2 regions of the Streptomyces sp. NPDC090032 genome follow, and region 2 is predicted to be linked to the other one. Evidence: predicted binding sites of a transcription regulator. Region 2 holds the regulator's gene; the other holds the start of a gene.
What was found. The regulator HrcA, encoded in region 2, represses chaperone genes, less so after heat shock. The targets are predictions, from matches to a motif close to TTNGCACTCNGNNNNNCNGAGTGCNAA.
Positions count from the first base shown of each region.

Region 1: the regulator HrcA is predicted to act here: its motif matches at 6,161-6,187, upstream of groES (co-chaperone GroES).

Region 1 covers NZ_JBIVFF010000012.1:193,367-203,508, forward strand. The annotation lists gene ACIPWY_RS28685 (LysR family transcriptional regulator) at 1-888, opposite strand, end outside; gene ACIPWY_RS28690 (MOSC domain-containing protein) at 969-1,676, shown strand; gene ACIPWY_RS28695 (hypothetical protein) at 1,868-2,116, shown strand; gene ACIPWY_RS28700 (SDR family oxidoreductase) at 2,223-2,996, shown strand; gene ACIPWY_RS28705 (ester cyclase) at 3,116-3,823, shown strand; gene groL (chaperonin GroEL) at 3,974-5,599, opposite strand; gene groES (co-chaperone GroES) at 5,710-6,018, opposite strand; gene ACIPWY_RS28720 (polysaccharide deacetylase family protein) at 6,267-6,848, opposite strand; gene ACIPWY_RS28725 (polysaccharide deacetylase family protein) at 7,427-8,389, opposite strand; gene ACIPWY_RS28730 (methyltransferase domain-containing protein) at 8,481-9,713, shown strand; gene ACIPWY_RS28735 (DUF6596 domain-containing protein) at 9,791-10,142, opposite strand, start outside.
Region 2 covers NZ_JBIVFF010000004.1:582,157-592,298, reverse strand. The annotation lists gene ACIPWY_RS12550 (VOC family protein) at 1-34, opposite strand, end outside; gene ACIPWY_RS12545 (16S rRNA (uracil(1498)-N(3))-methyltransferase) at 55-798, opposite strand; gene ACIPWY_RS12540 (nitronate monooxygenase) at 795-1,868, opposite strand; gene dnaJ (molecular chaperone DnaJ) at 2,037-3,173, opposite strand; gene hrcA (heat-inducible transcriptional repressor HrcA) at 3,174-4,190, opposite strand; gene ACIPWY_RS12525 (MBL fold metallo-hydrolase) at 4,312-5,043, shown strand; gene ACIPWY_RS12520 (DUF3097 domain-containing protein) at 5,078-5,908, shown strand; gene hemW (radical SAM family heme chaperone HemW) at 5,921-7,153, opposite strand; gene ACIPWY_RS12510 (SpoIIE family protein phosphatase) at 7,231-9,183, opposite strand; gene ACIPWY_RS12505 (long-chain fatty acid--CoA ligase) at 9,441-10,142, opposite strand, start outside.

The sequences.
Region 1 (10,142 bases), on a different contig from region 2:
CAGGTCGGGCAGTGTGAGGGCGACGATCTCGCGCTGCACGGCCGGTTCCACGGTCACTGTGCGTGCACCCTTGGGGCGTACGGATTCGATGGCGAGTTCCGGCAGAACCGCCACGCCGAGGCCGGCGCCGACCAGGCCGATCACCGCCGGATAGTCGTCGGTGGCGAAGTCGATGCGCGGGGTGAATCCCGCCCCCTCGCAGACCTCCACCAACTGCCGCCGACAGCGCGGACAGCCCGCGATCCAGGGCTCGTCGGCCAGCTCGGCGATGGACACCGCGTCCGACTTGGCGAGACGGTGCCCCTCTGGGACGAGGCCGACGAGACGGTCGGCGAGCAGCGGACGTACGACGAGGTCGTCCCAGTCCTCAGCCGCCTGGGCCCCTCCTTGGCCCTCCCGTCTCCCACCCTTGCCCTCAGGCGCTTCACGCCGCCCCTCGTACCTGAAGGCCAGGGCCACGTCGCAGTCACCCTCGCGCAGCATCTCGACCGAGCGCGGCGGCTCCGCCTCCACCAGGGAGACGCGGGTTCCGGGGTGCGCTGCGCGCAGGGCGGCCAGCGCAGTGGGGACGAGCGTGGAGCTGCCGCTGGGGAAGGAGACGAGGCGGACACGGCCGGCGCGCAGGCCCGCAATGGCCGCGACCTCTTCCTCCGCCGCGGTCAGCCCGGCCAGGATTCCCGCCGCGTGTCGCACCAGGGCCTCACCTGCCTGGGTGAGCCGCATCTCGCGGCCGGTGCGGATGAGGAGCGGGGTGCCGGCGGAGGATTCGAGTGCCTTCATCTGCTGGCTGACCGCGGGCTGTGTGCAGCCGAGTTCGCGGGCGGCGGCCGAGAAGGAGCCGGTGGCGGCCACGGCGCGCAGGACACGGAGATGACGGGCCTCGATCATGCTTCAAGCATAAGGGTGCCTTGGATGCAACGGGAAATATTGCATCGACGCTTTGGCGCCGCGTCGCTTAGCGTGCCGTCATGAAGCTTCTGTCTCTGAATGTGGGGCACCCCGAGGCCAGTGAGTACACCGACCAGGCCGAGGGCGTGACGGGTATCGACAAGCAGCCGGTGCAGGGCCCCGTCCGGGTGGCGGCGCCCGGGCCCAAGGGGGTCGGCGCGAGCGGCCTCGAAGGGGACGCCGTGTGCGACATGCGGCATCACGGCGGCGACGACCAGGCGGTGTACGCCTTCGCCCGCGAGGACCTCGACGAGTGGGAGGGCACACTCGGCCACGATCTGCGCAACGGCTCGTTCGGCGAGAACCTCACCACCGAGGGTGTCGACGTGACGGGCGCGAAGATCGGCGAGCGCTGGCGCATCGGCTCGGACCTGGTCCTGGAGGTCGCCTCCGGCCGGATCCCCTGCCGCACCTTCCAGGGTCACCTCGGCGAGAAGGGGTGGGTCAAGCGCTTCACGGCGCGCGCCGCACCGGGCGCGTATCTGCGGGTGATCGAGCCGGGTTCGATCCGGGCGGGCGACTCGATCGAGATCGTGCGTCGGCCCGACCACGAGGTGACCGTCGCCTTCCAGTTCCGCGCCGTCACGACCGATCGCGAGCTGCTGCCGCGCCTGCTCGTCGCGGCGGACGCACTTGCCCCCGAGGCCGTCGAGGCGGCTCGCACGTACATGGCCAAGTACGGAAACGGAAAAAGGGTCCCGGCAACGGCAGATGCGCAGCGGGAGTAGGGCGGGGTTGGCCCGCGAGGCGGCGACGGGCTTGACCCGTCGGGCGGTAGCGGGCTTGCCCATGCGCCGGTTGCAGCCCTGATCCGCGCCGTTGTCAGGGAAAACCCGGGCGCCGTACGGGGGTTGAATCGGGGGCGGGTGGGGGGGCGTCCCCGATGTGGCGGGGGTGGGCCGGGCGGGAAGCTCGACGCATGTCCCCATTCAAACGCGTTCTCCTCGCGGCCGGCTCGGTCGTCGCCGTCGTGACACTCGCTATCGGCGGCGGCTTCGTGCGGCTGTGGAGCGGCGCCGGCACCGTCGGCACCGTCGGCAAAGGGTTTGTACGGCAGTTGCGGGCAGCGAACGCCCTGCGAGCACCATCACCTCAACTACCAGCATATATAGGCCTATGGGAGATACCGGACGCCAAGGGGCGGTGCGCGAGCGCCACTTCGGCCTGACGGAGTCGGGGCTCAAGGGCCGGAGGATGCAGTGGTCGTGGTCAAGGGGCCACGCGCGGGGACGCCCGAGCGTGGTCATGCCCACGGCTGTCACTAGCCTTGCCCCATGACTACCGCTCTGATTACGGGATCCACCTCGGGGATCGGTGCCGCGTTCGCGCGCCGGCTCGCCGCGGACGGCCACGACCTCGTCCTGGTGGCGCGTGACACCAAGCGGCTGCGGGAGCAGGCCACCGAGCTCCACGACCGGCACGGCATCGAGGCCGAGGTGCTCACGGCGGACCTCGCCACCGACGAGGGCATCGGCGCCGTCGAGGCACGGCTGACCGACCGCAAGCGGCCGGTGGACCTGTTGGTCAACAACGCGGGCTTCGGCAACAAGGGCCAGTACCTGGAGGTTCCGCTCGCCGACGAGTTGACCATGCTGAAGGTGCACTGCGAGGCGGTCCTGCGGCTCACGTCCGCCGCGGTGGCGCCGATGCGTGAGCGCGGCAGGGGCGGCGTGGTGAACGTGGCGTCGGTGGCGGCGTTCGTGCCGCGCGGGACGTACGGCGCGTCGAAGGCGTGGGTCGTGCAGTTCACGCAGGGCGCGGCGCGGGATCTGGCCGGCAGCGGTGTGCGGCTGATGGCGCTCTGCCCGGGCTTCGTCCGTACGGAGTTCCACGAGCGGGCCGCGATGGGCACGGACAACATCCCCAAGTGGATGTGGCTCGACGCCGACAAGCTGGTGGCGGCGGCGCTCGCCGACCTGGCGCGCGGCAAGTCACTGTCGATCCCGGATCCGCGGTACAAGGCATTGATGGGCGTCGTGAAGCTGGCGCCGCGCGGACTGCTCGGCGGCGTCACGGCGAAGACGGGGCGTAAGTACGGGCCCCAGTAAGGCGCGGCGAGTCCCGGTTCGACCGGGACTCGGTCCCGCCCGGTCGTTACACGGCGGTGGGAGGATGGAGCTGTCCGGACCTTACGCAGGGGGATGCAGGGGGGCCGGGAGGCGGCGTCATGGCGTTCGTGCAACTGATCGACTGCAAGACCAGCCGATTCGACGAGATGAACCAGCTCATGGACACATGGGCCGAGCAGACAAAGGGGAAGCGGACCGCGACGCACAACCTGATCGGAAAGGACCGGTCCGACGCGTCGCACTTCATCGAGATCGTGGAGTTCCCGTCGTACGAGGAGGCGATGCGGAACTCGAACCTTCCGGAGACCGACACGATCTTCCAGGAGATGGTCGCCCTCTGCGACGAGATGCCCACCTTCACCGATCTGGACGTGGTGCGGGACGAGCAGTTGTACGCGGGGAACGCACGCCGGTTCTTCGAGACGCTCGCCACCGAGGGTGAACTGCCCCCGCTCAACGACCTGCTCGCGGAGGACTATCACGACCACGATCCCGCCAACGTGACGGACACCATCGGTCTCGACGCGATGCGGCGAGAGATCGAGATGTACCGCCTCGGGTTCGACCTCGAATTCACCATCGACGACCAGATCACCGAAGGCGACCGGGTGTGCACGCGGTGGACCTTCAACGCCAACCACAACGGCGGCTTCATGGGAATCCCGGCGACGGGCAAACAGGTCACCATGACCGGCGCGACCATCTTCCGGTTCCAGGAGGACGGGAAGATCGTCGAGGGCTGGTGGCAGAACGACCGGCTGGGGCTGATGGCCCAGCTCGGCGCGCTCGATCAGCTCGAATCCTGACCGTACGGGCCCGGACCGGCGCCGCGAACGCCGAGGCCCGGCCCCGCGGCAAGCGCGGAACCGGGCCTCGTACGAACAGACGCCAGTGCGACCGGCGCTGCGCTGATCGCTCAGCGCACCAGTCACTCAGCGCACTGGTCGCTCAGCGCACTAGTGGGAGTGGCCGTGCCCGTGGCCGCCGGCCTCGGGCTCCTCCTCCGCCGGCTTCTCGACGACCAGGGTCTCGGTCGTGAGCAGCAGCGAAGCGATGGACGCGGCGTTCTCCAGGGCGGAGCGGGTGACCTTGACCGGGTCGATGACGCCGGCCTTGACCAGGTCGCCGTACTCACCGGTCGCAGCGTTGAAGCCCTGGCCCTTGTCGAGCTCGGCGACCTTCGAGGTGATGACGTAGCCCTCGAGGCCGGCGTTCTCGGCGATCCAGCGCAGCGGCTCGACGGCGGCGCGGCGGACGACCGCGACACCGGTGGCCTCGTCGCCGGTCTTGTCGAGGTTGCCCTCGAGGACCTTGACGGCGTGCACCAGAGCGGAGCCACCACCGGAGACGATGCCCTCCTCGACCGCGGCGCGGGTCGCGGAGATGGCGTCCTCCAGACGGTGCTTCTTCTCCTTGAGCTCCACCTCGGTGGCGGCGCCGACCTTGATCACGCACACGCCGCCGGCGAGCTTCGCGAGGCGCTCCTGGAGCTTCTCGCGGTCCCAGTCGGAGTCCGTGTTCTCGATCTCGGCCTTGATCTGGTTGACGCGGCCCGCGACGTCGGCGGAGTTGCCGCCACCGTCGACGATGACCGTGTCGTCCTTGGTGATCGTCACGCGACGAGCGGTGCCGAGCACCTCGAGACCGGCCTGGTCGAGCTTGAGGCCGACCTCCTCGGCGATGACGGTGGCACCGGTGAGGGTGGCCATGTCGCCGAGCATCGCCTTGCGGCGGTCACCGAAGCCGGGCGCCTTGACGGCGACGGCGTTGAACGTGCCGCGGATCTTGTTCACGACCAGGGTCGACAGGGCCTCGCCCTCGACGTCCTCGGCGATGATCAGGAGCGGCTTGGAGCCACCGGCCTGGATGACCTTCTCCAGCAGCGGCAGCATGTCCTGGATGGAGGAGATCTTGCCCTGGTTGATCAGGATGTACGGGTCCTCGAGCACGGCCTCCATGCGCTCCTGGTCCGTCACGAAGTACGGAGACAGGTAGCCCTTGTCGAAGGCCATGCCCTCGGTGAAGTCCAGCTCGAGCCCGAAGGTGTTGGACTCCTCGACGGTGATGACACCGTCCTTGCCGACCTTGTCCATCGCCTCGGCGATGAGCTCGCCGACCTGCGAGTCCTGGGCGGACAGACCGGCGACAGCGGCGATGTCGGCCTTGTCCTCGATCGGGCGGGCGGTCGCGAGGAGCTCCTCGGACACGGCCTTGACCGCGGCGTCGATGCCCTTCTTCAGGGCGGCCGGGGAAGCGCCGGCGGCGACGTTGCGCAGGCCTTCCTTGACCAGGGCCTGGGCGAGCACGGTGGCGGTGGTGGTGCCGTCACCCGCGATGTCGTTGGTCTTGGTCGCCACCTCCTTCACCAGCTGGGCGCCGAGGTTCTCGTACGGGTCGTCGATCTCGACCTCGCGGGCGATCGTGACACCGTCGTTGGTGATGGTGGGAGCGCCGAACTTCTTGTCGATGACGACGTTGCGGCCCTTGGGGCCGATCGTCACCTTGACCGTGTCGGCAAGCTTGTTGACGCCGCGCTCGAGGGCGCGACGGGCGTCCTCGTCGAACTTCAGGATCTTCGCCATGGAGCTGTTGGTCCTCTCGAACGAACTGCGCCCCCGACGCCCGGCATGCTGAGAAAAGTCGCAGCTGAGTAGCAGGGTGCCAGGGGCGCAGAACTAAAACAGTGGGTGAATTACTTCTCGACGATCGCGAGCACGTCGCGAGCCGAGAGGACGAGGTACTCCTCGCCGTTGTACTTCACCTCGGTGCCGCCGTACTTGCTGTACAGCACGATGTCGCCGGTCTGCACGTCGAGCGGCAGGCGCTCGCCGTTCTCGAAGCGGCCCGGGCCAACGGCGAGGACGACGCCCTCCTGGGGCTTCTCCTTCGCGGTGTCCGGGATGACCAGGCCAGAGGCGGTGGTCTGCTCAGCGTCGAGCGGCTGGACCACAATGCGGTCCTCGAGCGGCTTGATGGCAACCTTGGAGCTGGTGGTCGTCACGATCCGACCTCCCCCTTCGGAGATCACGGGGTTAACTGTCTGAGGTGGCGACCAGGTGGATCCGTCGTCGCGGGTGCCGGACCTGCCCGTCGCTATTGGCACTCTCCAGTGGGGAGTGCCAGGGCCGAGACTATGACTGCGATTAGCACTCGGTCAAGCGGAGTGCCAATTCAGTGAGGGCGAGTCCTCCGCACGGCCCCTCCGGCAGTTCCGCCGGTTCCGTCAAAGGCCCCTCCGGCAGAGTTCCGTCACAGGTAGTCCTCGAGCCTCCCCACCGTGAACCCCTGGGCCTGGATACGGCGCAGCAGTCGCGCCGTCATGTCGGTGAGCGCCGTTCCGTGCGGGTCGTCGCCGTCACGGAACTCGGCCCTGACGATGTCTCCGGGACGCGGCCGGTCCCCCGCCGCATCCGCGTCACGCAGGTGGTCGCTCCGCAACGTGACGTGCCACAGGACCACGGCGTCGACCCCGCAGGTGGCGGCCGCACGCAGGGTGTCCTGGTCGTAGTCGCCGAACGGCGGGCGCAACAGGCGGGGGCGGGTGCCGAAGCGGTCCTTCAGCCGGTCCTGCTGGCCGCAGATCTCGGCGTGCTGCTCGGCGTACGGAAGTGCGGGCAGGGAGTGGCGGTTGAGGGTCTGGTTCTGCACGCCCGCGCCGAGGGTCCGCAGCTTGCCGAAGGGGTCGCGGCCGGGGCCCGCGACACCGTCCGTGAGGAAGACGCTGACGGGCAGCCGCAGGTCGCGGACCATATCGGCGAAGTGCGGGTCGCGCTCCACGCCGTCGTCGAAGGTCAGGAAGACGACCCGGTCCTTGGTGCGGACGTGGTCCACGACGGGAGGGAGCGCGTACGGGCGCGGTCCCGCCCCGGCCGCGTGGCGTGCGGGGGGTCTCGGCGCCGGGGCGAGCGGGGCGGAGAGCCCCCAGCGGCGGTAGGCGTCCGGAGCGGGGCCGCCCTCAGAAGCGTGGTCCTTGAGAGGCGTGGCATGAGCCGGCGCCCTGCCCGCCGCCTTCCCTGACCCGGGCGCGCTCGCCGACTCGCTCGCACCCCAGGAACCACCCGGCGCACCCCAAGAACCACCGCGCGCGCCCCAAGATCCACTCCGCACGCCCCACGAACCACCCCCGACACTTCCGGCGTCCCCGGCACCCCCGGCGGCACCGGCGGCCACACCCTCGCCCGGCGTGGGCGCCGGTGCCGGGTGGTTCAGGTGGTTCAGGTGGTTCGGGTGGCGCGGGTGGCTCGAGTGGCTGACCTTCTCGGCCGCCTTCCTGCTGAGCCGCTCGATCGGGTCCACGGACCGGGCGCACCCGGTGAGCAGCGCGGGTGCGAGGACACCGGCGGCCAGGGCGGCGGCGAGCAGCCGCCGGGGCCCGGTGCGCACGGGGGCCCGTCGCGCCCGGCCGGACATCACAGGTAGTCCTCCAGCCTGGCCACCGCGTACCCCTTGTCGGTGACGTACTTCAAGAGCCGGCGGACCATGTCGGGCATGGTGCCCTTCCACTCGTCGGGGCCGCGGAAGTGGCTCAGGATGATGTCACCCGGGCGCAGGTCCTTGTCCTCCTCGCGCCACTCGAAGTGGTCGACGAACACCTCTTCGTTCCAGATCGGGGCGTACTTGATGCCGCAGGACCTGGCGGCGCGCAGCGTGTCCCGGTTGTAGTTGCCGTAGGGCGGACGGAAGGCCACGGGCTGCTGGCCGTACTGCTCCTGCATGGTGCGCTGCATGCCGCAGATCTCGCGCTGCTGCTCCTCGTAGGACAGGCCCGGCAGATACGGGTGCGTCAGCGTGTGGTTGTTCAGCGTGACGCCGCGCGACTGCATGTCCCTGAAGTAGCCGTAGTCGTCATTCACCAGGTAGTCGCTGAGGAAGGCGGTGTACGGGATCTTCAGGTCGCTCATCATCTCCAGGAACGCCGGGTCCTTCTCGGAACCGTCGTCGATGGTGAGGAACACGACCTTGTCCGTGGTCGGCACGGTCGTGAAGACGGGCGGCAGGCCCTCCTGGCCCTGGACCTCGAAGCCCTTGCGAGCCCTGATCACGGGCTTCCTGGCGGGCGCGGGCGGCGCGAGGAGCGGCGGCTCGGCCAGGCGCCACTTCTTGGCCATCGCGACCCGGGCGGCCTGGGTGGCGCGCAGGTTGCCCGAGTAGGAGTCGAGCGCGCGGGCGGGCGGAGCGTGGAGGGGCTGCGGACCGGGCGCCGGCTTGACCGCGTCGGCGCCTCCGGACGCGGCACCTCCGGCCACCGTGCACCCCGAGGCGACCGCGCAGGCGGCGAGTACGGCGAGGCCGGCCCGCGCGCGGCCGTGCCGGGCCCTCCGGCCCACCGTCCCCTTCGCGGCCCTTTTGTCGTTTTGTCGCACAAGTCGCATGGCGCCGGATCCTCGCAGCTCACCGCACCGATCAGGGCCCGACACCGCGGCCGGGCGCGCACCGTCCACCGACTGGCCCACAATGGGCCTGGTGAACGACCTCGCCTCCTTCAGCTCGCTGCTCTCCCCGGAGGGCCAGGCGCTTCTCGACGACGTACGGGACATCACCCCCGGGCAGGAGCTCGCCGTCGCCACCCGGCTGCGCCGCGGCCATCCGGCGGACCTCGTCTCGGCGGCCATCGCGCAGGCCAGGCTGCGCCAGCGCGCCGCGGCGAAGTTCGGCGAGGGGGACGCGCGCCGCATGTACTTCACCGCGAACGGCGTCGAGCAGGCGACCCGCACGAGCGTCGCCACCCACCGCGCCGAGGAGTTCGAAGCACTCGGGGTGCGCTCCGTCGCCGACCTGTGCTGTGGCATCGGCGGCGACGCGATCGCGCTGGCCCGCGCCGGGATCTCCGTACTCGCCGTCGACCGCGACCCCCTGACCTGCGAGGTCGCGCGGGCGAACGCGCGGGCCCTGGGCCTCGACGGGCTGATCGAGGTCCGCAAGGCCGATGTCACCGAGGTCGACACGGAGCCGTACGACGCGGTGTTCGTCGACCCTGCGCGCCGGGGCGGCGGCAGGGGAGGCGGCCGGATCTTCGACCCGGAGGCGTACTCCCCGCCCCTGTCCTGGGCGGTCGGCGCGGCGCTCGGCGCCCGGCACGCGGCCCTGAAGATCGCGCCCGGCATCCCCCACGAGGCGATCCCCGACGCGGCCGACGCCGAGTGGATCTCGGACGGCGGGGACGTGAAGGAGGCCGTGCTCTGGTTCGGCACCGAGCCGGGCCGCATGCGGGCGACACTGCTCCCGGGGCCGCGCGCACTCACCGGCCACGGCCTCCCCGACCCCGAAGTGCGGCCCGTGGGGCGGTACTTGTACGAGCCCGACGGCGCCGTCATCCGCGCCCACCTGGTCGCCGACGTGGCCGAGGAGGTCGGGGGCGGGCTGATCGACGAGATGATCGCCTACGTCACGTCCGACACGCTGCACGCGACGCCGTACGCCACCGCGTACGAGATCACGGACCAACTCCCCTTCAACGTAAAGAGATTGAAGGCGCTGCTGCGGGAGCGTGAGGTCGGGATCCTGACGGTGAAGAAGCGGGGGTCGGCGGTGGAGCCGGAGGAGTTGCGCCGCAAGGCCCTGCCCAAGCGGCACGGCCCGCACGCGGTGACGGTCTTCCTGACCCGCGTCGCGGGCGCCCCGACGATGCTCCTCGGCGCGCCCGCGCAACCGGTCACCGCCGCGGCCTCTCCCGAACCGAAGAACGAGAGGCCCTAGGGTCTTTCGTCCGGATCAGAGGGTCCCTGACCGCACGCCCCATCCGCAGCCCCATCCCTACTCCCCATCCGCATGCCTCAATCGCACGCCTCCGCCCGCGCCAGCAGCAGCTCCCGCTCCCGTTCGTTGCGGGTCAGCGAAGCGGCCCGCTCGAACTCGGCCCGCGCCTCCTCGCGCCGCCCGAGCCGCTCAAGGAGGTCTCCGCGCACGCTCGGCAGCAAGTGGTAGTCGCGCAGCGCCGGTTCAGCGGCCAGGGCGTCGACCAGGGCGAGGCCGGCCGCGGGACCCTCGGCCATGGACACGGCCACCGCCCGGTTCAGCTCCACGACGGGAGACGGCGCACGTGCGGCGAGCAGCCCGTACAGAGTGGCGATCCCCGCCCAGTTCGTCTCCGCGTACGTGTGGGCGTGCGCGTGGCTGGCGGCGATC
Region 2 (10,142 bases):
CGGTGACGAGGAGTCTGACCTGGGCGAGTTCCACACGTCCCCCTGGGGGTCTGATCAGGACCAGCGGCCGGTGCGGCCGAGGAGCAGCGCCGTCGCGGCGGTCCCCGCGGTCGATGTACGCAAAACGCTACGCCCGAGCCGGTACGGGCGCGCGCCCGCCTCGGCGAACGCGGCGAGCTCGTCGGGCGAGACCCCGCCCTCCGGGCCGACCACGAGGACGATGTCCCCGGCCGTGGGCAGCTCGGCGGTCGCGAGGGCGCCGCTGTCGCAGTCGCGGTCCTCGTGCAGCACGGCCGCGAAGTCCGCCCCGGCGAGCAGTGCCGCGACCTGTTTGGTCGTCGCGGCGTCCGCGACGTCCGGGAAGCGCACCCGGCGGGACTGCTTGCCCGCCTCGCGCGCGGTGGCCCGCCACTTGGCGAGCGCCTTGGCCCCGCGGTCGCCCTTCCACTGCGTGATGCAGCGGGCGGCCTGCCACGGCACGACCGCGTCGACACCGGTCTCCGTCATGGTCTCGACGGCGAGCTCGCCCCGGTCGCCCTTGGGCAGGGCCTGGACGACGGTGATCCTGGGCGCCTGCGCGGGCTCCTCCTGGGCGGGGCCCGCCGTGACGACGAGCCGGTCCTTGCCCTCGGCGGCCGCCACGACCGCCTCGGTCCAGCGCCCGCGCCCGTCGGTCAGGACGACGTCCTCACCGGCGCGCAGCCGCTTCACGGAGACCGCGTGCCGTCCCTCGGGCCCGTCGAGCACGAACGTTCCGGCGGCGGGCACCTCGTCGACGACGAACACCGGCGCCGTCATGCGGCACCCTGCGCGCCCAACGCGTCCTTCGCCTGCGCGAGTTCCGCCGCGAGCACCTCGACGAGCTGACCGGCGGGCAGCTCACGGGCGAGCCGGTGGCCCTGCCCGGCCCACAGCGCCATCCCCTGCGGGTCCCCCGCCTTGGCGGCTGCCTTGCGCAGCGTCGACGTCATGTGGTGGATCTGGGGGTAGGCGGCGGGGGCGTACGGGCCGTGCTCGTGCATGAACCGGTTCACGAGGCCGCGCGCCGGGCGCCCGGAGAAGGCCCGGGTCAGCTCGGTCCGCACGAACAGCGGGTTGGTCATGGCCTGCTTGTGCAGGACGTTGGCGCCGGACTCGGGGCAGACCAGGAAGGCCGTGCCGAACTGTCCGGCGTCGGCGCCCGCGGCGAGCACGGCGGCGAGCTGCCCGCCGCGCATGAGGCCACCGGTGGCGATGATCGGGAGCTGTACGGCCTCGCGGACCTGGGCGATCAGCGCGATGAGTCCGATGCCGGAGCCGTCGGCCTCCGGGTTGTCCCGGTGGGTGCCCTGGTGGCCGCCCGCCTCGATGCCCTGGACGCACACGGCGTCGGCGCCGGCCTGCTGGGCGGCCTGGGCCTCCTCCGGGGTGGTCACGGTGACGGCGGTGAGGGTGCCGGCGCGGGCGAGGGAGTCGAGGACCTCGCGGCTCGGGCAGCCGAACGTGAAGGTGACGACCGGTACCGGGTCGTCGAGGAGGATCGCGAGCTTCGCGTCGAAGCCGTCGTCGCGCCCGCTGTCCGGGTCCCCGAGCTGTGTCTCGTACCAGGCGGCCTCACCGGCGAGCTGGCTGGCGTAGACGGCGACGGCCGCGGGGTCCGCGTACTCGGGCTGCGGCATGAAGAGATTGACGCCGAACGGCTGGTTGGTCAGCCCCCGTACCTGCTTGATCTCCTGGTACATCCCGTCGGCGGTCTTGTACCCGGCGGCGAGGAATCCGAGCCCGCCGGCCTCCGACACGGCGGCGGCGAGCTGCGGACAGGAGGCACCGCCCGCCATGGGTGCCTGCACGATCGGATAGTGACAGAGATCGGTCAGCGTGGGGGACATGACCGCATCGTGCCACGTCCCCCGGACAAGTCCGAATCCGCCTGCCGGCCGCTGAAGGCAATCCGCCTACCGGCCGTTGAACGCGTCCTTCGACCGCGAGAACAGCCCTTGCTGCCCCGGCTGACTGCGCCTGCCCGGGGGCAACCCCCGGACCCCCGGCCGCGCCCATCAGCGCCCGTTGAACGCATCCTTCAACCGCGAGAACAGCCCTTGCTGCCCCGGCTGGAACTGCCCCGTGGGCCGTTCCTCGCCGCGCAGCTTCGACAGCTCGCGCAGCACCCGCTCCTGCTCCGGGTCCAGCTTGGTCGGCGTCAGGACCTCGACGTGCACGATGAGGTCGCCGCGGCCGCCGCCGCGCAGGTGCGTGATGCCCCGCCCGTGCAGCGGGACCGACTGGCCGGACTGCGTGCCCGGCCGGATGTCGATCTCCTCCAGGCCGTCGAGTGTCTCCAGCGGCACCTTCGTGCCGAGCGCCGCGGCCGTCATCGGGATGGTGACGGTGCAGTGCAGATCGTCGCCGCGCCGCTGGAAGACCGGGTGCGGCAGCTCGTGGATCTCGACGTACAGGTCACCGGCGGGGCCGCCGCCGGGGCCGACCTCGCCCTCACCCGCGAGCTGGATCCGCGTGCCGTTGTCGACACCGGCCGGGATCTTCACCGTGAGCGTGCGCCGCGAGCGGATGCGGCCGTCACCGGCGCACTCCGGGCACGGCGTCGGCACGACGGTGCCGAAGCCCTGGCACTGCGGGCACGGCCGCGACGTCATGACCTGGCCGAGGAAGGACCGCGTGACCTGGGACACCTCGCCGCGACCGCGGCACATGTCACAGGTCTGCGCGGACGTCCCCGGTGCGGCACCCTCGCCGCTGCAGGTCGTACAGACGATGGCCGTGTCGACCTGGATGTCCTTGGTGGTCCCGAAGGCGGCCTCGTCCAGCTCGATCTCGAGCCGGATCATGGCGTCCTGGCCGCGGCGCGTGCGCGACCGGGGACCACGCTGGGACGCCGTTCCGAAGAACGCGTCCATGATGTCGGAGAAGTTCCCGAAGCCACCGGCGCCGAAACCGCCGGCCCCGCCTCCGCCCGCCTGCGAGAGGGGGTCGCCGCCGAGGTCGTAGACCTGCTTCTTCTGCGGGTCCGACAACACCTCGTAGGCGGCGTTGATCTCCTTGAACCGCTCCTGTGTCTTCGGGTCCGGATTCACATCCGGGTGAAGCTCACGGGCCAGCCTGCGGAAGGCCTTCTTGATCTCGTCCTGGGAGGCGTCGCGGCGCACGCCGAGTACGGCGTAGTAGTCCGTGGCCACTTACGACTCCGCCAGGATCTGTCCGACGTAACGTGCCACTGCGCGTACTGCTCCCATCGTTCCCGGATAGTCCATGCGGGTCGGTCCGACCACGCCGAGCTTGGCTACTGCCTCGCCGCCCGAACCGTAGCCCACCGACACCACGGACGTGGAGTTGAGTCCCTCATGGGCGTTCTCGTGACCGATGCGTACGGCCATGCCCGAATCGCCCACCTCACCAAGGAGCTTGAGGAGCACGACCTGCTCCTCGAGTGCCTCCAGCACGGGCCGGATGGTGAGGGGAAAGTCATGTCCGAAGCGGGTGAGATTGGCGGTGCCGCCGATCATCAGCCGCTCCTCGGTCTCCTCGACGAGCGTCTCCAGCAAGGTGGAGAGCACCGTCGCGACCGTGCCGCGGTCCTCCGTGTCGAAGGACTCCGGCAGGTCCTGCACCAGCTGCGGCACGTCCGCGAAGCGGCGTCCCGCGACCCTGCTGTTGAGCCGGGCCCGCAGATCCGCGAGCGAGGTCTCGCCGAACGGCGCCGGGCAGTCGATCATCCGCTGCTCGACGCGCCCCGTGTCCGTGATCAGTACGAGCATCACACGGGCGGCGGCGAGCGAGAGCAGCTCCACGTGGCGCACGGTGGACCGCGTCAGGGACGGGTACTGCACCACGGCGACCTGCCGCGTCAGCTGCGCGAGCAGCCGCACGGTCCGGCCGACGACGTCGTCGAGGTCGACGGCGCCGTCGAGGAAGTTCTGGATGGCGCGGCGCTCGGGCCCCGTCATCGGCTTGACCGCCGTCAGCTTGTCCACGAACAGGCGGTAGCCCTTGTCGGTCGGGATCCGCCCGGCACTCGTGTGAGGCTGGGCGATGAACCCCTCCTCCTCCAGCGCCGCCATGTCGTTGCGCACCGTCGCCGGTGAGACGCCGAGGCTGTGCCGCTCGGTGAGCGCCTTGGAGCCGACCGGCTCCTCGGTCCCCACGTAGTCCTGGACGATGGCGCGCAGCACTTCGAGCCTGCGTTCACTGAGCATTCGCGCACACCTCCAGCTGTGTCGTCCGCGGCTGGCACTCGGTGCGGCCGAGTGCCAATAGTCTCCGGGTCAGTGTACGGCCGGTGGGTACGGGCCCGGCAAGGGCGCTAGCGTCGGACCCATGGACGACCTGGACTGGAATGCGGTGGGCTGGGAGGAGCTGTCCGCCCGGGCGGGCCGGATCCGGCTGCCGGGCTGGGACTGCACGACCGGCCTTGTGGTGGGCGACGGGGCGGCGTTGCTCGTCGACACGGGTTCATCACTTCGTGAGGGCGCGGCGCTGCGGGCGGACACCCGGCGCCTCATCGGCCCGCACGCGCGCGTGACGCATATCGCTCTGACGCACCCCCATTTCGACCATGTTCTCGGCACGGCGGCGTTCGCCGGGGTCGAGGTGTACGGAGCCGCGGGCATCGACGCCGTGTTCACGCGGGACCGCGACGAACTGCGGGCGTCCGCGATCGCCCACGGCCTGCCGCACGACGAGGCGGCCGAGGCGGTGGACGTGCTCGTCGTGCCGCACCACCGGGTGTGCGGGGAGTGGACGCTCGATCTGGGCGGCGGGCTCCAGGTGCTGCTGGCGAACGTGGGCCCGGGGCACAGCGGGCACGACCTGGCCGTCCTGGTGCCGGGCACGCCCGAGATCGTCTTCTGCGGTGACCTGGTCGAGGAGTCGGGTGAACCGCAGGCGGGCCGCGACGCGGTGCCTAGCCGCTGGCCGGCCGCCCTCGACCGGCTGCTGGAACTGGGCGGTGAAGATGCCGTGTACGTCCCTGGGCACGGAGCCGTGGTGAATGCGGAGTTTGTCCGTGCGCAGCGTGCCGCGCTGGCGGCTCGTTTCGGCGTGTCGTAACCGCACGGCAGTTCGTACTCCTATCGTCTGGTCCATGCGCCAGTACTCCCCCGACTTCACCCCGCCCTGGAAGAAGCAGCAGGCCGCGCCCGAGGTGGCGGCGGACGTGGACCTCGTGGTCGAGGAGGTCACGACCGGGTTCTGCGGGGCGGTCGTCCGCTGCGAGAAGACGGCCCAGGGCCCGACGGTGACCCTGGAGGACCGCTTCGGCAAGCACCGGGTGTTCCCCATGGACCCGCGCGGCTTCCTGCTCGAAGGCCGGGTCGTCACCCTCGTACGTCCCGTGGCCGCGGCGCCCGTACGTCCCGCGCGCACGGCCTCCGGGTCCGTCGCGGTCCCCGGGGCGCGGGCGCGGGTCGCGCGGGCCGGGCGCATCTACGTGGAGGGCCGGCACGACGCGGAGCTCGTGGAGCGGGTCTGGGGCGACGACCTGCGCATCGAGGGCGTGGTCGTGGAGTACCTGGAGGGCGTCGACGACCTGCCCGCGATCGTCACCGAGTTCGCTCCGGGGCCCGACGCGCGGCTCGGCGTCCTCGTCGACCACCTGGTGCCCGGCTCGAAGGAGTCACGGATCGCGGCGCAGGTCACCGGCGAGCACGCGCTGGTCGTCGGCCACCCCTACATCGACGTGTGGGAGGCCGTGAAGCCGTCGTCCGTGGGCATCGCCGCGTGGCCCCGGGTGCCGCGCGGCCAGGACTGGAAGACGGGCGTGTGCCAGGCGCTCGGCTGGCCGGAGAACACCGGCGCGGCCTGGCAGCACATCCTGTCGCGGGTGCACAGCTACCGCGATCTGGAGCCCGAACTCCTGGGCAGGGTCGAGGAGTTGATCGATTTCGTGACACTGCCCGCGGACATCCGCCAGTGACCGTTGGCCCCCTCAGTCGACGAGGTCGCGGACGACCGCGTCGGCGAGGAGGCGGCCGCGCAGGGTGAGGACGGCGCGCCCGGACTCGTACGGGGCCGCTTCGAGCAGGCCGTCGGACAGGGCGCGGCCGGCGGCGGCGCGGCCCGCGGGCTTCAGGAGCGACAGCGGGCAGCCCTCCAGGAGCCGCAGCTCCAGCAGGATCCGCTCGACGCGCCGGTCCTCCTCCGTCAGGAGCTCGCGACCGGCGCCGGGCGAGCGCCCCTCCGCGAGGCGTCCGGCGTAGGCGCCCGGGTGTTTCACGTTCCACCAGCGCACCCCGCCGACGTGGCTGTGCGCGCCGGGGCCCGCGCCCCACCAGTCGGCGCCGCGCCAGTAGAGCTCGTTGTGCAGGCAGCGACCGGCGTCGGTGGTGGCCCAGTTCGACACCTCGTACCAGTCGAAGCCCGCCCCGCCGAGGACCTCGTCCGCGATCAGGTAGCGGTCCGCGTGGACGTCGTCGTCCGTCATCGGGACCTCGCCGCGGCGGATGCGCCGGGCCAGCTGGGTGCCCTCCTCGACGATCAGCGCGTACGCCGACACGTGGTCGGGCCCGGCGCCGACGGCCGCCTCCAGCGAGGCCCGCCAGTCGTCGTCGCTCTCGCCGGGGGTGCCGTAGATCAGGTCGAGGTTGACGTGGTCGAAGCCCGCGGCGCGCGCCTCGGCGACGCAGGCCTCGGGGCGACCGGGGGTGTGGGTGCGGTCGAGGATCTTCAGCACGTGCTGCCTGGCGCTCTGCATGCCGAAGGAGATCCGGTTGAAGCCGCCTTCGCGCAGGGTCTCCAGGTAGGCGGGGCCGACGGACTCGGGGTTGGCCTCCGTCGTCACCTCGGCGTCGGGCGCGAGCCCGAACTCGTCGCGGATCGCCCCGAGCATCCGTACGAGGTCGTCGGCCGCGAGCAGCGTCGGGGTGCCGCCGCCGACGAAGACGGTCCGCACCTGGCGCGGGTCGTCGCCGAGGACCTTGCGGGCGAGGCGCACCTCGTCGACGAGGGTGTCCGCGTAGTTGTCGCGGGAGGCGAGGACACCGCCGGAGCCGCGCAGCTCGGTCGCGGTGTACGTGTTGAAGTCGCAGTAGCCGCAGCGCGTGGCGCAGTACGGGACGTGCAGATAGAACCCGAGGGGCCGGTCCGCCGCCCCGGCCAGGGCGGAGGCGGGCAGCGCGCCGTCGTCGGGGACGGGCTCACCGTCAGGGAGTGCGGAAGGCATGGACCTATTGTCCCGCAGCCGCGAGGTCGCCCCGTCGGCCGTCGCCCAAGGGGGCTCGGCCCGTCCTGCCCGGGGGCTCAGCCGGCCTGGAGGACCAGGAGTGCGAGGTCGTCGTCCGGCGGGCTTTCGGAGAACTCGTGGACCAGACGTCTGATCCGCTCGGCGAGCAGCGGCGCCGTGAGGCCCTGGCAGCCGGCGAGGGCGTGGGAGAGGCCGTCGCCGTCGTCGAACTGGCGGTGCCCGTCCCGGCGCTCCGTCACCCCGTCCGTGACGCACAGCAGGGTGTCGCCGTCGTGGAGTACGAGGCTCTCGCTGGTGTAGCCGGGGTCGTCGACGACCCCGAGGAGCACCTGGGGCTCGGCGGCGGACGCGACCAGGCCGTCCGGCCGCAGCAGGAGCGGCAGCGGGTGTCCGGCGGAGGCCAGGGTGCAGCGCATCCCGTCCTCGGTGGGCACCAGCTCCCCGTAGAGGAGGGAGAGGAAGCGCGGTGCGCCCTCGGGGGTGAGCCCCTGGCCGCCCGCGGCGGCGAGCGCGCGGGCCGCCGCGTCGGCCGCCTCCGTGGCGTCGTCGAGGAGGAGCCGGTTGAGCCGGTCGAGGACCTCGGCGACCTGGTATCCCTCGCGGGCGAGCAGCCGCAGCCAGGGCCGGGCGAGGCCGATGACGACGGCCGCCTCCGGACCCTTTCCCTGCACGTCCCCGAGCGCGAAGCACCAGCGGCCGTCACCGGCGGGGAACACGTCGTAGAAGTCGCCGCCGGGGCCGCCCGCGTCCCGCGGCTCGTAGACGAGCGCGGACTCGATGCCGGGGATCTGCGCGACGGCGGAGGGCAGCAGGCCGCGCTGGAGGATGCGGCTGATGGTCGCCTGCCGGGTGTAGCGGCGGGCGGCGCTGACGGCGAGGGCGACCCGGCGGGCGAAGTCCTCGACGAGGCCGGTGACCTCGTCGGGGAAGCGCGTCAGGCCCGCCCGTCCGATGAGCAGGGTGCCGACGGCGCGGCCGCCCGCGCTGAGGCGGTAGGCGAGCGCGGCGCCGGCCGGGTCGCCGCCGAGGGACTCGAAGGGCCACGGCACGGGGACGGCCGCGCTGCGCGCCGCGTCGGTGGGCTGGGGCGGGTCCTTCTCCAGGATCTTGCGGAGCTCCTCCATACGGTTCTCGCTGGTGTGCCAGACGCGGGCGAGGCGGGGCGTGGCGAGGGCGCCGGTGCCGCGGCCCGCGCGGTCGGCGCTGCCCCGGTCCGGTCTGCCGTCCTCGTCGTCGAGCCAGACCGCGCACCAGTCGGCGAGGCGCGGCACGAGCATCTGTCCGGCGAGTGAGGCGACCTGGTCCTCGTCGAGCTGTCCGGCGAGCAGGTCGGAGGCCTCGGCGAGGAAGGAGAGGGCGCCGCGGTTGACCCAGTCCTGGTCGTGCGGGAAGCGGCGCGGCGCGGGACCCGGCAGGTCGGCGGCGCGCAGCCCGCGCTGAAAGGTTCTTGCACCGGGATACGCCTCGAGGTCGCCGCCGCGCAGGTCGGCGTCGTCGACGGGGAGGCGGGCCCAGACGGTCTTGGTGCCGGGCTGGTAGGTGATGCCCCAGGCATCGGAGAGGGAGGCCACGAGGCGCAGGCCGCGCCCGCACTCGGGGGTGTCGGGTCCCAGGTCGGTGCGGTCGCTGCGGACGGCGCGGGCGGGGTGGTGGTCGGCGACCTCGATGACGAGGGCGGCGGGCGTGCACCCGCCGTCCTGGTCGTCGAGGTCGGCGGTTTCGAGGCGGCACAGCAGCTCGACGTTCGTACCGGCGTGTACGACGGCGTTCGTGACGAGTTCGCTGAGTACGACCACGGCGTCGTCGGTGAGCCGGTCGCCGCCGGCCGCCGTGGCGGTCAGGCCGAGTTCCGCCCAGTCGGCCAGCGCGGCCCGTACGAAGCGGCGCGCCGCGGCCGGGGCCACCGGGTTTCCGGGCAACGAGGTCCGCACGACGGCCGGTGCTCCCGGGCGGCGGGAGGGCTCGTCGGTGGCGTAGGTGGTCTCCCGTTGCAGCGGAATGGACCCCACGGTGCGGCTCCTGAGCAGGTTCGGGCAAAGACGCCTCAGGCGACACGGACAGAGTGACAGACCGGCCCCGCCCATAAGCACGGAGTTACCGAAGTGGGTCACCAAGAGCGCGAACAGTGCTACACGTGTTCAGGATCCGGGCCGTGACCGATGAAAGGGCTGCAACGCGAGATGCGCCGCGGCCGGACACCGAAGTGCCGGACCGCGACGCATCTTTCAAGCGGTGACGTGGAACGTCCAAGCGGTGACGCCGGGCGTCACTTCTCGCGCGAGCCCGCGTACATCTCGTCGATCAGGTGCCCGTACTCGCGCTCGACGACCGGCCGCTTCAGCTTCAGGCTCGGGGTCAGCTCGCCGTGCTCGATGTCGAGGTCGCGCGGCAGGAGCTTGAACTTCTTGATGGTCTGCCACTTCTGGAGGCCCAGGTTGAGCTCCTTGACGTAGCCCTCGACCAGTTCGACCGTGGCGGGGGCGGCGACCACATCGGCGTACGACTTGCCCCCCAGGCCGTTGTCCTTGGCCCACTCCAGGATCGACGGCTCGTCCAGGGCGATGAGCGCCGTGCAGAAGTTCCGGTCGGCGCCGTGCACCAGGATGTTCGAGACGTACGGGCACACGGCCTTGAACTGGCCCTCGACCTCGGCGGGCGCGATGTACTTGCCGCCCGAGGTCTTGATGAGGTCCTTCTTGCGGTCCGTGATCTTGAGGTAGCCGTCGGGCGACAGCTCACCGATGTCGCCGGTGTGGAACCAGCCGTCGGACTCGAGGACCTCGGTCGTCTTCTCGGGCAGCCCGTGGTAGCCCTCCATGACGCCGGGGCCGCGCAGCAGGATCTCGCCGTCGTCCGCGATCCGCACCTCGGTGCCGGGCAGCGGCTTGCCGACCGTGCCGGTGCGGTACGCCTCGCCGGGGTTGACGAAGGACGCGGCGGAGGTCTCCGTGAGGCCGTACCCCTCCAG